DNA from 3 places in the Heyndrickxia sp. FW510-T9 genome. Region 2 is predicted to be linked to each of the others. Evidence: riboswitches for the same ligand, from Rfam matches in the RefSeq annotation. Region 2 holds a riboswitch; each other region holds the start of a gene.
What was found. Region 2 has a riboswitch for S-adenosylmethionine ahead of AC3WJF_RS14075 (O-acetylhomoserine aminocarboxypropyltransferase/cysteine synthase family protein). Riboswitches for the same ligand answer to the same signal wherever they lie in the genome.
Positions count from the first base shown of each region.

Region 1: it holds a riboswitch for S-adenosylmethionine, as region 2 does, so the genes downstream of both, AC3WJF_RS20800 (Fur-regulated basic protein FbpA) here and AC3WJF_RS14075 (O-acetylhomoserine aminocarboxypropyltransferase/cysteine synthase family protein) in region 2, are expected to answer to the same signal.
Region 3: it holds a riboswitch for S-adenosylmethionine, as region 2 does, so the genes downstream of both, AC3WJF_RS09790 (methionine ABC transporter ATP-binding protein) here and AC3WJF_RS14075 (O-acetylhomoserine aminocarboxypropyltransferase/cysteine synthase family protein) in region 2, are expected to answer to the same signal.

Region 1 covers NZ_JBYSWK010000064.1:16,398-20,837, forward strand. The annotation lists gene AC3WJF_RS20790 (DinB family protein) at 404-871, shown strand; gene murI (glutamate racemase) at 1,036-1,809, opposite strand; SAM riboswitch class I at 2,266-2,369, shown strand; gene AC3WJF_RS20800 (Fur-regulated basic protein FbpA) at 2,440-2,640, shown strand; gene AC3WJF_RS20805 (hypothetical protein) at 2,770-2,904, shown strand; gene AC3WJF_RS20810 (YjjG family noncanonical pyrimidine nucleotidase) at 2,959-3,660, opposite strand; gene AC3WJF_RS20815 (class I SAM-dependent methyltransferase) at 3,973-4,440, shown strand, end outside.
Region 2 covers NZ_JBYSWK010000026.1:54,245-58,684, forward strand. The annotation lists gene AC3WJF_RS14070 (trans-sulfuration enzyme family protein) at 347-1,486, shown strand; SAM riboswitch class I at 1,579-1,691, shown strand; gene AC3WJF_RS14075 (O-acetylhomoserine aminocarboxypropyltransferase/cysteine synthase family protein) at 1,982-3,283, shown strand; gene metX (homoserine O-acetyltransferase MetX) at 3,280-4,320, shown strand; gene AC3WJF_RS14085 (homoserine dehydrogenase) at 4,381-4,440, shown strand, end outside.
Region 3 covers NZ_JBYSWK010000014.1:80,185-84,624, reverse strand. The annotation lists gene AC3WJF_RS09815 (hypothetical protein) at 1-127, shown strand, start outside; gene AC3WJF_RS09810 (glutaredoxin family protein) at 253-513, opposite strand; gene AC3WJF_RS09805 (YvrJ family protein) at 624-782, opposite strand; gene AC3WJF_RS09800 (helix-turn-helix domain-containing protein) at 799-1,044, opposite strand; gene AC3WJF_RS09795 (sigma-70 family RNA polymerase sigma factor) at 1,032-1,658, opposite strand; SAM riboswitch class I at 1,860-1,977, shown strand; gene AC3WJF_RS09790 (methionine ABC transporter ATP-binding protein) at 2,152-3,192, shown strand; gene AC3WJF_RS09785 (methionine ABC transporter permease) at 3,182-3,844, shown strand; gene AC3WJF_RS09780 (MetQ/NlpA family ABC transporter substrate-binding protein) at 4,025-4,440, shown strand, end outside.

The DNA.
Region 1 (4,440 bases), on a different contig from region 2:
GAAAATAAGCATTCTCTAGCTAAGATAAGTAAAATATATATTCAAGCATCGTATGCTATTTCGAAGGAACGCAAAAGTCCAATTTCTTAATTTCAATGTTGAGAAATTGGACTTTTTATATTTAATTATAATGCAAAATTTCGCTTAAAATAGGTGCAAATTAACTCCAAAAGGGACAAAGAAAACATATCGAGGTATTTATAATTTCTTAAAAGTAACAGCTATTTTTTGAATGAGCTACATTTTTTATCGAAGGAATGCAGCTAATGACTGTTGAAAGTAAATAACTCTATTGAAATGAACACTTTAAAAAGTTAGGATCTTTTCTTTTTTTCACTGACTACTTTTGTCAGGGTTGACGTTTTAAAATGAAAGGGACAATTAATTAAGGAGGCGACCAACAATGGTCATGACATTGGAGAAATTTCGCGAAATTTTGGATGGGAATCGTCTTTTAACCATTCGAACAATTGAGGTATTCCCTGAAGACAAGTTATTCACCTTTGCACCCGTAGAACCACTTCGTCCTTTCTCAAAAATGATTTTAGAGATACTAGATATTGAAAGAGCATACGTACGCGGTATCGCTATCGGTGAATGGGAATATAGCCATTCTTTTGCTGATGTTTCTACCAAAGAGGAACTTTTAGACAGTTGTCGTGAAATAAAGGAGGATGTGCAAAAATGGTGGCCAAAAATCACCGAGGAACGGTTGCACACCGTAGAAAAAGATCCCTTTTTTGGTGGCGAAATGAGTCATTTCGAACGTCTACATTATACATTGGAAAATGAAATCCACCATCGTGGCCAAGGTTTTATTTACTTACGGTTACTTGGGATTGAACCGCCAGCGTTTTGGGAGCGTCAATAAAGAGGGATAACATTTAAAGGTTATCCCTAGGGTTGAATTTTTTAATTTGGGCTAACAAGAAAAAAGCCGATATCTTAATTTACAAGATATCGGTTTTTATATAGTAAATATTCCTAGATTTTTAAATTAATTGTGTAATTGATAGTTTCCAAAATAATAGTACCTTATATTTGATCCAAGATGCGAAACAAATTTTTATACTTTGAAAGTGTATCTTTGTCCACCTTTGTACCTGAATCAAAAAAGGAAATGTCACCTGTTCCGTTGCCCAGTAAATTTCTTTCCTTTAATATTCTCTCTAAGTTTTTTGCTGTTCCAATACTTCCGGAAATCATTTCAACTTCTTTATCAAACAGCTTCTTCACGGAGTTAGTGAAATATGGAAAATGGGTGCATCCTAAAACAACTGTTCCATACTGCTTTAAGTCAAGTGAGGATAGCTCTCTTTGTAAATATGGCAACACTTTTTCTTCCCTAAATTCAAATTCCTCCGCAAATTCTACAAGACCTGGAAGTGGTATACTATCCACGATATCATGATGATCGATGCTTTGTACGAGATGATGATATTTTTCTTCTTTAAGTGTTAATCTAGTTGCTAACACTAACACTTTCTTCTGTTTTTCTTCACATTTCTGCACTGCTGGTTTTACCGCTGGCTCAATGCCCAAAATAGGGATATCATATTTTTCACGAAGGTCTTGTACAGCGATGCTTGTAGCTGTATTACAGGCAATGACTACCGCCTTAACACCTTGATTTGCGATAAACTCCACTGCGTCAAAAATATATTGTTTTACCTCTTCCTTCGGCTTTTCACCATATGGTATGTGTGTCGTATCTGCATAAAAGAGGTAATCTTCCTTTGGCAAAACCTTTAATGCCTGATGAAGTACGGTCATTCCACCAATACCAGAATCAAAAAATCCAATTCTCATTACTTCCACTCTTCTCTTTTTATTCTTTCTAGCTCTATACATTGCGAGGAGTCTGAAAAAAATTTAGTTAAACTCATTAGGTGAGGCTCTATTCTTACTATGTTGCTTTTGTAGACGAAAACCTTTGTAAAATTTTTCGCCATTACTTCCCCTTCTAAAAAAGTATTGTACAATTATTTTTAATTCATTTACAATATTTTTTCATCTCAAACTAAGCTAAGAAAATTAATTGGTATTATCGGAGACTTTAATAAAAACTTAATCAATCATACAGCCATCAATAAAGCAATTGGTATCAGTAGACAAGAATTATACCTGAATTAGATTATGTTATCCTGTTTTCGGTTATCACTAAATTGCTGGCATAAAAAATGGAAATAAACAATAAATATAAGTTGACAAATAGGAATTATAGGATTTATGCTAATAACAATAAAAAAATTAATATGTCATGGAAACTTATCCAGAGAGGTGGAGGGACTGGCCCGATGAAACCTCAGCAGCAGATTCCAATGGAATCCTGTGCTAATTCCTGCAAGCTTAGGCTTGGTAGATAAGTTGAGGTACTTAAACATTTGATCAATCCTCTTCTTATCTTTTATTTAATTAAAAAAAGGAGTGGGTTTTTTTATGGGTAAATTACTTAGAGAAGCTGTTGAAACAAGAAGGAACGAATTGATTAGTAAGCTAATTGAGCTTGATCAATATAAAAAAGAAGGTAAGCATTTATTTGAGTTAACCTTATCGGATTTGGAATATGAATATTATAAAATTCAATCAAAGAACCATCCGCACAGTGGGATAGACTCCATCAAGTGGAGAAATTTTTAGGAAACAGAGGGACGGTTCTTGCGTTTCAAGAAAAGCAAGAACCGTCCCCTTGTTTTCTTTTTTTAATAAATATCATAAGTTTAGACAAAAGAGGCAAACTGTACTTGTGATAGAAAGGAGCTGAAATGCATGACAAAGAAATTTAATAAAGGCAGCGGCAATCAAAATTCCCCTTCCTTACATGGGCAATCATCTGTCAGCGGGGATAATAGTAAAGGGAATAAAAGAAATAAGGATAAGCGAGATAAGACAGATGGGGTATAAGTAAGAGAAACCGGTCCCACGGGATCGGTTTCTCTAAGTTTCATCAGGCAAAAATTATTTGGAAGAAATTGCAGCCAATATATGATGTAATTCCTCAAGATTTTGGATTTCATACGTTGGCACGATGTCCGTATTGTTTTCTTTTCGATCTGGATTGATCCAGCATGTATCGAGCCCGTAAAGATTGCCGCCTTTTATATCTGCACTTAGTGAATCTCCAATAATTAATCCCTGTTCTGGAGATAAATTTGGGATGCGCGCAAACACATAATCGAAAAATTCTTTCATCGGCTTTTGGTAACCTGTTTCTTCTGAGACAAATATCTGCTTAAATAACGGAAACAAGCCTGACGCACGAAGGCGCTTATCCTGAGTGGCAGAATCCCCATTGGTCACTATATATAAGTCATAACGATCCTTCAGTTCTGTAATTAATTCCAGTGCACCGCTGATAAGCTGATGGCCTTCTTGCAGGTAGCCACGGTATTTATTTTCCAATAAAACACCATCTACCTCTTTTCCGTATTCCTTGAAAAATGCAGCAAACCTAGTGTTAACCACATCATCACGGCTACGTTTCCCCTCTTCGAATTCTCGCCAAAGTTCTTGATTAATAATTTTATATTGTTGCACCATTTGAGGAGTCAGTTCAATTTGCTCATCTTCAAAAAGCTGTCGTAATGCTCCACTCTCAGCAGCACGAAAATCCAAGAGAGTATCATCTATATCAAAAAACAATGCTTTATATGTTTTCATGGTTATCGTCCCTTTCATAGAAGTCTACTTTACTAGTTTAAAAGTTTTTCCCTGCCTTGAAAACCAATTTCTCCTTCCCCAACAAGAATTAATTTCCATTGTCGTACTTGTGGCAGCTACCTTTAGAATATATAATAAATTTGGAATTATCATTATTTCCAAGGAGGATTTACGTGGGATTATTATTTTATTGATTTTAAAAGCTGCTTCAGGACAAAAAATTTTATCCTAAAGAGGTGCTTTTAAATGAAATGGGTTAAAGATTTTTATGATAAACAATTTATTTGGTGAACTACACAATACGATTTTGATTTGAATCACTTAGAAGAAGACCTAGTTGATAAAATAGAGCGTTTTAGCGATCAGCCTATCACTAAAATCCTTGAATTAGGTGGTGGCAATGGACGTTTTGCCGTTACTGCTGCAAAACGTGGATATGAAGTTACTGTTATCGAACTCGCCCCTTCGTGTGTAGAAAATATTTATAAACTTGCTGAAAAGCATAATATAGGAAGAAATCTGTGCATCATTCAAGGTGATTTCTATCAAGTAGATATAGAGGAACAATTTGATGTTGTTTGCTATTGGGATGGATTTGGGGTCGGAGAAGATACTGACCAACAAATATTGTTAAAGCGCATTTCCGAGTGGCTGCAACCAAATGGTGTGGCACTGATTGATATTTATACCCCCTGGTACTGGGCTAAGGTCTCCGGTCAAGAAATGGAGTTTGGAAATATTGCTAGGCGATATGAATTCGATGCAAATAGATGCAGGATG
Region 2 (4,440 bases):
TCATAAAGGCTTGTAGAAATTTGAGGAGCTAATTTCACTTGTTCAAGCAGTTCGACCACCATTTGGAACAGTACTATATTCTGGGTGCCCATGCACTCAAAATAAAAATCCTTTGACATCAAAACTTTCCAGTCGTACAATCTGATTTAATCAAATAGGCTACTTTCTTATAGATTGTGTTTCTCGTAAATGTTTATTTATTCTAATATAGACTGAGCTTCGGGGCATCTTTTCTTAAAAGGACTAACCATTCTTAAGTCGAATAAAGAAGGAAAAAGATTTTCATTTTACAATAAAAATAAAGTTTAAGAAAAGAGCCATAAATACAATATGCGGGGTGTGGAAATTGGACGTTTCATTTGATACAAAAGCAGTACATAGCTCATTGAAAAACACGAATGCCATACGTAGTAAAACGACACCAATCTATCAAACGACAGCTTTTACGTTTTCGAGTTTGGAAGAGTTAGAAGGTTTCTATCAGGGGGAATCTCCTTACCTTTATAGTCGAACAGGAAATCCGAATACCGATGAATTGGGGCAGGCTGTTGCGGCATTGGAAGGTGCACCAGCAGGAGTTGCGGCCTCATCAGGTTTGTCTGCTATTTTAGCAGGAATTTTATCGATAGCAAAAGCAGGAGATCATATAGTAGCAGCGGAGGACCTATATGGTGGAACCTATCATCTATTAAAAGAAGAGCTTAAACAATTCGGTATTGAAACGACATTTGTTCCATTCGAGGATTCTGAACAAGTGAAAAATGCCATTCAAAAAAATACAACCCTGCTTTATTCGGAAACGGTAACCAATCCATTTTTACGTATAGAGGATATTGGAAAATTAGTTGAAATAGCAAAAGAAAATGCCATTACTACGATGGTCGATAATACTTTCGCGAGCCCTTATTTGAAGCAGCCATATCTAGAAGGAATTGACCTGGTTGTCCATAGTGCGACAAAGTATTTAGGCGGTCATAGTGATGTAACAGCAGGGGTTTTGGTGGGAGAAACAGAGCTTGTGAAAAAAGCGCGCGAAAAAGTTGTCAATCTTGGGGCTAACTTAAGCCCATTTGAGGCGTGGTTAACATGTCGTGGCATGAAAACATTAGCACTGCGCATGGAACGACAAGCTGCAAATGCAAAACAATTAGCGATTTCCCTTAGAACAAACCCGTCAGTAAAAAAAGTTTACTACCCTGAGTTTGTATCTGAAAAAGGAAATGGAGCAATTGTCACGATTGAATTAGCGGAGAAATGCGATATTAATCGATTTTTTTCATCCCTTGGCTGGGTAAAAATCGTTCCAACTTTAGCAGGTGTTGAAACGACTGTTTCCTATCCACTTGGCACATCCCATCGGGCATTGCCATCTGAGCTCCAACATAAAATTGGCATTACTAAACAAGTAGTTCGCATCTCTATTGGGATTGAGGATGCGCAAGATATTATTGGTCAATTTGAAAAAGCAATCGAATTATCACTTTAATAATTTTTCAAAAAACTATTGACTTATGATTTCCGACTCTTCTATAATGCACATTAAGAGCAATTTAAAATTTTATGAAAACTAAATGAATACTCTTATCGAGAGCGGCGGAGGGACTAGGCCCTTTGATGCCCGGCAACCATCAAACACCCATGTTTGATAAGGTGCTAATTCCTACAGATCGAAGTGATCTGAAAGATAAGGGGAGGAATCTGTATATGAACCCTCTTCTTATGAAGAGGGTTTTTTAATTTCCTCTTTGTAAACCCCACCCTTGTCTTGAAAATTTCTCGATTAACAAAGACTGTTTTCGTAAAGATTGTTGTTTTTCGTAAATGGCTATCAATCCTAATACGGACTCAGTTCAGGAGCATCTATTCTTAAAAGGTCTATTCACTAATAACCTAATTAACGATGCTTACAGGTTTTTCAGCTTTAAAAGCAACAAAGTATAAGAAAAAAGCCTTTAAAACAAAAAAATGGAGGAATGTAAAGATGACAGAACAAAAACAACTTCGCCCAGAAACATTATTACTTCACGGAGGTCAACAAGCGGATCCTACAACAGGATCTCGCACAGTTCCCGTATATAAAACGACATCCTATGTTTTTAAAGATACTGATTACGCACAAGGCTTATTTGCGTTAGAACAAGAAGGTTATATCTATTCCCGAATTGGAAATCCAACAGTAGATGTTTTTGAAAAACGTGTTGCCTTGCTTGAAGGAGGAACTGCGGCAGTTGCCCTAGCATCAGGATCCGCAGCAATAGCATTCTCCATACTAAATCTTGCGGGTACAGGGGATGAGATCGTAGCTGCAGGAAATCTTTACGGAGGTACTTACAATCTATTTGCAGTAACGCTTCCAAAGTACGGAATTAATGTTAAATTCGTTGATGCCGATGATCCGGAAAACTTTCGAAAAGCAATTACACCAAACACAAAAGCATTGTTCGCCGAAATTATCGGAAATCCAAGCTTGCACGTATTAGATGTAGAGGCAGTTGCAAAGGTTGCCCATGAAAATGGTATTCCTTTGATTGTCGATAATACGTTTGGCACTCCTTACTTAACTAACCCTATCAAATGGGGAGCAGATATCGTTGTTCACTCAGCAACAAAATGGATTGGTGGTCACGGCACAGCAATTGGGGGAGTGGTTGTAGATGGCGGAAAATTTGACTGGAACAGTGATAAATTCCCAGGCTTCAAGGAACCGGATGTAAGCTACCATGGTCTGCGTTATGGAGTGGACGTACCACAGGCCGCTTTTGCTACGAAGCTTCGTGTTCAATTGCTTCGTGATTTTGGTCCAGCATTAAGTCCAGATAGTGCATTCTTATTTTTGCAAGGACTTGAAACATTGCATTTACGAGTACCAAAACATAATGAAAATGCCCTTGAAGTTGCACAGTTTTTACAAAATCACCCTGCAGTCGAGTGGGTAAGCTATACAGGCTTAGAGAGCCATCCTTCCCATGAATTAGCAAAAAAGTATTTCAAAGATGGATTTGGTTCCATTGTGAATTTTGGCATAAAAGGCGGAAGAGAAGCAGGGCGTAAGGTGATCGATAATATTCAGCTTTGGTCACATGTAGCGAATGTCGGGGATGCGAAATCACTAATTATCCACCCAGCATCCACTACTCATCAACAATTAAGCGCAGAAGATTTAAAACAAACAGGTGTAACAGAAGAGCTAATTCGTCTATCTGTTGGTTTGGAAGCAGTAGAAGATATTATTGCTGATCTTGAGCAAGCCATAGAAAAAGCAACAGCTGTTTCGGTATTATGACAAACATTCAAACAACAAGTATCGGCAAAATGGAATTAGAAAATGGTGGAATGCTAGATATTGAGCTAGCTTATGAACGACAAGGCCCTGAGAATGCTCCAGTTATCCTTGTATGCCATGCATTAACCGGAAATCAATTTTCGATTGGAACGAACGAGGAGCTTGGCTGGTGGAGTGGGCTCATTGGCAGTGGGAAGAATATTGATACCGATCATTGGCAAGTGATTACTTTTAATGTTTTAGGTGGCTGTGATGGCTCGACTGGTCCTTTATCTGGTCAGCCAGAATATCGCTCATCCTTTCCCACTATTACGATCCGGGATATGGTTCACGCCCAGCGTAAAGCTTTAAACCAACTAGGTATTCGAGAGCTAAAAGCTGTAATTGGTGGATCTTTAGGTGGCATGCAGGTATTAGAGTGGGGAGTTTTGTATCCAGATGATATGGAACAGCTTTTTGTGCTTGCATCGACCCCAGCATTGAGTGATTACGGAATTGCCTTTAACCGCATCGGGATTGCAGCAATCGAAGGGGATGCGAATTTTAAAAATGGGTATTATCAATTTTCTCATGAAGTAAAAGGCTTTGAAGTTGCAAGAATGGCAGGAATGGTAACGTATCGTAGTCCAACGTTATTTTCGCAGCGATTCGGGCGGGAAAGACATTCTTCAGATTTATATAGTGTGGAATCTTATTTGCACTATCAAGGGGAAAAATTAGCAAAACGCTTTGATGTGAATAGCTATCTAGTTTTGCTTAAAGCCATGAATTCACATGATATAGGCAGAGGCAGAGGAGGCTGGGGGCAAGCAGCCTCTTGTATCAAAGCCTATGTAACGGGAATTGGATTTGAGCATGATCTTATTTATCCAAGTGAAGAGATTCAAGCCTTTATTCAAGCAGTACCAAATGGCAACTTTTTTAAGATCCAGACTGATTTTGGCCATGATGGTTTTTTAGTAGAATTCGAGAACTGGGGCCATTTAATACAGCATCAATTAGAAAAAAAACTAACCGGTGTAAGTAGTACAAATTAATGATAGCGTGATGTGCACCTATTCATAGTGTTGTATATGCCGAAAAGGAAAGGTGATGAAATGGCGATTATAAAAGCAGCCCTGTTAGGATATGGTACAGTTGGTCAAGGTGTGTATACA
Region 3 (4,440 bases), on a different contig from region 2:
AATTATTATTTGGGTTGATCATAATATATTTTCAAGATTTTCAGTGTTAATTTATTTTCCTTTCATTACAACTGGACTTATTTTTGGAGTAGGTAATTGGTTTGCCGAAAAATTTAACTCTAAATAATTGAAATGTAGTATTCAAGGTAAGGAATACTTGGAAAATCGAAAACGATTTTATTACTATTGATTTTTACTTCTTGAAAATTAAAGTCAGCACAAAAAGCTAACTATCGAGAAATTACACGATAGTTAGCTTTTAAGGCGATAAATTAAAATAGACGAAAGTTTTTTTAAGTTAATCCCAGTAACCGTATCAATAATATTGTTATTATCATTATAAAATACTGTAAGTGGATAAGCAGTTCCACTTAACTCATCAAAAAACTCATTCAAAAATTTGCTGTTTTTTTGGATATCACGCTCTTCAAAAGTAATATTATTTTTTGAAAATATATTTTTAAGTTCAAGGCATTGCCAACAAGAGGTTGATGTATACATCGCTATTTTCATTATATATTTCCTCCTATCTCCAATAAAGGTAAAAAATATTATAAAAGTTGGATACATACGACTAGGCTAAAAAGATATTCATATTATAAATTCGTTCAAAATAAATTGTTTTATTTACTATTTGCTTTTTCAATCACTCCTATTAATTTATTTATGCTTTCCGCTAAAGAATCTAGCTTCCTCTCAAATCTAACTAGAAGATAAATAGAAACAAGAATAGGAAATCCATAATTTTCAATAATTTGTATGGCTGGTGATAGATTATCCATTTATACTACCTCCTTATTACACATTTTCTATTTGATTTAAAAATTCCCAAAATCCTGGTATGTTTTCGAAACTGAATTTATATATTGCTTGAATTATTTTAATGGATAATTCTTGTTTTAGATCATCTGCGTCGAAATTTGTAATAAGATAATTACAATTAATTACTTTCTTTATTTTTGGTTGAAACGATTCAATAATGGTTATAAGTGCTGCTTCATTATGACTTTTGGCTTGGGTGATTAAGTACTCTATACTTTCCATTTGAAATCACTCTTTTCAAGGTACTGTCGAATTTTCTCAATACTCTTTTTCCGACCTTTTGCAATAGATTGTTGTGTTACATGATATCTCTCACCAATTTCTCGGTCATTGTAACCCTCAAGATAATAGAGTCTTAAAATATCTCTTTGTTGAACTGATAATAATTGAATGGTTTTAAAAAGTTCATTATTGTTAATTTCTTCTTCAAAATTGATTGATTCTTTTATTATGAATTCCTCACCTGAGGGAATCGTATCAACTATTTTTATCTCTTCGCCAATTGTGATTTCTTGATCCAAATAGAGTGGAAATCTGTTTTTATAAGTTTGCAATGATTTAGTAAGATTTAGATTTTGATAGTGTATTATTTGTGAAATGTATTTAACTAATCGTAGCTCAATTAAGAACTCTCTAAACTTGGATTCTAACTTTCCTTCATTTTCAGTAGTAGGGCATGTTAATACTTTAATGAGCAGTGACAAATTATTACTTTTTGATAAAAATTGTTGAATAGCAGAATTTGTTAAAGACTGCTCATGTTTTTGAAAAAAAGATTTTAAAACTCTTTCTTCAGTTGGACTTAATTTGCATATTTGTAAAAAGTCTTTGTTCATGGGCATCCTCCTTTAGTATATAAGACAAATAGAAAATCGTATTTTACAACCATTTTTTAAAAATACAGAACAAATGTTCCTTATTGCATTTTGCCAAATATCAGTTGATATTTGTTGAGAAAATATCAAAAAAATTCTTGACTTACGTTAAAAAAGACAATATTATTAGTCTTGCAAGTTAAAAAATTAATAAAACGCTATTACTTATCCAGAGAGGTGGAGGGACTGGCCCGATGAAACCTCGGCAACGGGTTTGCTGTTTTTTGGCAAAAACCGTGCTAATTCCTGCAAATCGAGAAGTCGATTTGAAAGATAAGAAGTAGAGAGGCTTATACATATAAACCCTTCTTCTTATCTGATCTGTGGATAAGAGGAAGGGTTTTTCGTTTAAGCGTAAAATCTTGATTTAGGCGGAAAAGATTGTTATATCCGAGTTATCATATGAATTTACTAAGTTAAATGATAAAACAGTTTGAAAAAAGGAGATTTCTACATGCTTGTTTTAGAAGATGTCCATAAGTTATATAGCAGTGGCAAAGAGAAAAAAGTGGAAGCATTAAAAGGAATTAATCTTCAAGTTGATAAAGGAGAAATATTTGGAGTAGTTGGGTTTAGTGGTGCAGGAAAAAGTACACTAATCCGTTGTGTAAATTTGTTGGAACGACCAACATCCGGAAGAGTATTAATTAACGGGGTTGATATTCTATCTCTTAATTCAAAAGATTTACGGAAACAAAGAAAGAAAATCGGGATGATTTTTCAGCAATATAATCTACTCCATTCCAAAACCATTTTCGGGAATGTTGCGATGCCGCTCCTTTTAGAGGGGACTCCAAAGGACATCATTAAAGAAAAAGTAACAAAATTATTATCCTTTGTTGGATTGGAGGATAAGATGGACCAGTATCCGGAACAATTGTCTGGTGGTCAAAAGCAAAGGGTTGGGATCGCTAGAGCATTAGCAACAGACCCTGATATTCTTCTTTGCGATGAAGCGACATCTGCACTTGATCCGAATACAACAGTAGCTGTTCTCGATCTTTTGCGAAAAGTTCGTGATGAGTTAGGTATTACAATCTTAATGATAACGCACGAAATGAATGTAATTCGCGATGTTTGCGATAAGGTGGCCGTTATTGAAAATGGGATTATTGTGGAACAAGGTCCAGTTATAGATGTTTTTACCGAGCCAAAGACGCAAATTGCGGGAAGTTTTGTAAGAACGGTATTGAACGATACGATACCAAAATCGATACAAAAGCTTATTAAAGAAAACAGAAAATCTAATCAACAAGGTATTTATCGAATTATTTTTAAAGGTGCTTCTACCAATACGCCGCTGTTATCCAATACAGCTAAGAAATTTTCAATTGATTTGAATGTTCTTCATGGGATGGTAACAGAGCTTCAAGGGATCCCAATTGGGAATTTACTTGTTGAATTTAAGGGTGAACGAGCAGAAATGAATCGTGCCGTTCAATATATCAATGAGAATAATGCATTAATAAAGGAGGTGACAGGGGATGCCATTTGATTGGAGCTGGTTTTGGCCGGAATTTTTAACGGCAATAAATCAAACTCTCTATATGGTGATTGTAGGGTTGATCATTTCCATCATCATTGGTTTACCGATTGGCGTTATTTTAGTCACTACAAGGGAAAAAGGAATACTTCCAAATAAAGTATTATTCAATATTCTTAACGTTATTATTAATATTTTTCGTTCAGTTCCGTTTATCATTCTAGTGGTGGCTATTATTCCTTTTACAAGATTAGTAGTCGGAACTTCAATAGGTACGACGGCGTCAATAGTTCCGTTAGTTTTGTATACGGCATTTTATATTGGAAGATTAGTAGAAAACTCACTGCTTGAGGTCGATCAAGGAACAATCGAGTTAGCACAAGCGATGGGGGCAACTCCTTGGCAAATTATTTGGAGATTCCTGCTTCCGGAAGCTCGGAGTTCACTTGTTTTGGCTTTAACGATCGCGACGATTGGATTGATCGGTGCTTCCGCAATGGCCGGAGCAGTAGGTGGCGGTGGAATCGGTGATTTGGCGATTACATATGGATATAACCAATTTAAAACAGAGGTTATGATCATTACTGTTGTCACTCTGATTGTCATGGTTCAGCTTATTCAATCGCTTGGAAATGTTATCGCAAGAAAATTGAGAAGAAAATAGAACATGTCAAAACAAATGCGTAAGCGACTTGTACATCCGCTAGCCGAAAGGCGCTATTGAAATTGAAGTACAAATTTCACCTGAAGCTAGACGTAAACCATTTTTCAAAAATGTTTTCAACAGGATTAAATTTAATAATTTCCTGATGAACGATAAAAAAACAATGTGGAGGAAAAAATTATGAAAAGACTACTTATTATTGTGTTTGGCTTACTCCTAGTACTTGCAGGGTGCAGTTCAAACAGCAGCTCAAGTAAAACAGATGGAAGTAAAGTGGTGAAGGTCGGAACAACTTCATCGGAGGTGCCAACATGGAATCTTGTTAAAAAGCTTGCAAAAGAAAAGGGAATTACGGTACAAATCGTTAAATTTGATGACTATGTACAACCTAATCTAGCATTAGATAGCGGGGAAATTGACATTAATGCATTCCAAACAGTTGTTTATTTCGATGATTTCAAAAAAAGCCATCATCTTGATTTAGCTGCAATTGGAACAACATCTATTTGGCCAATGGGAATTTATTCTAAGAAAATTAAAGATATTAGTGAAATTAAAAATGGGGACCAAGTTATTATTCCAAAAGACGCTACAAA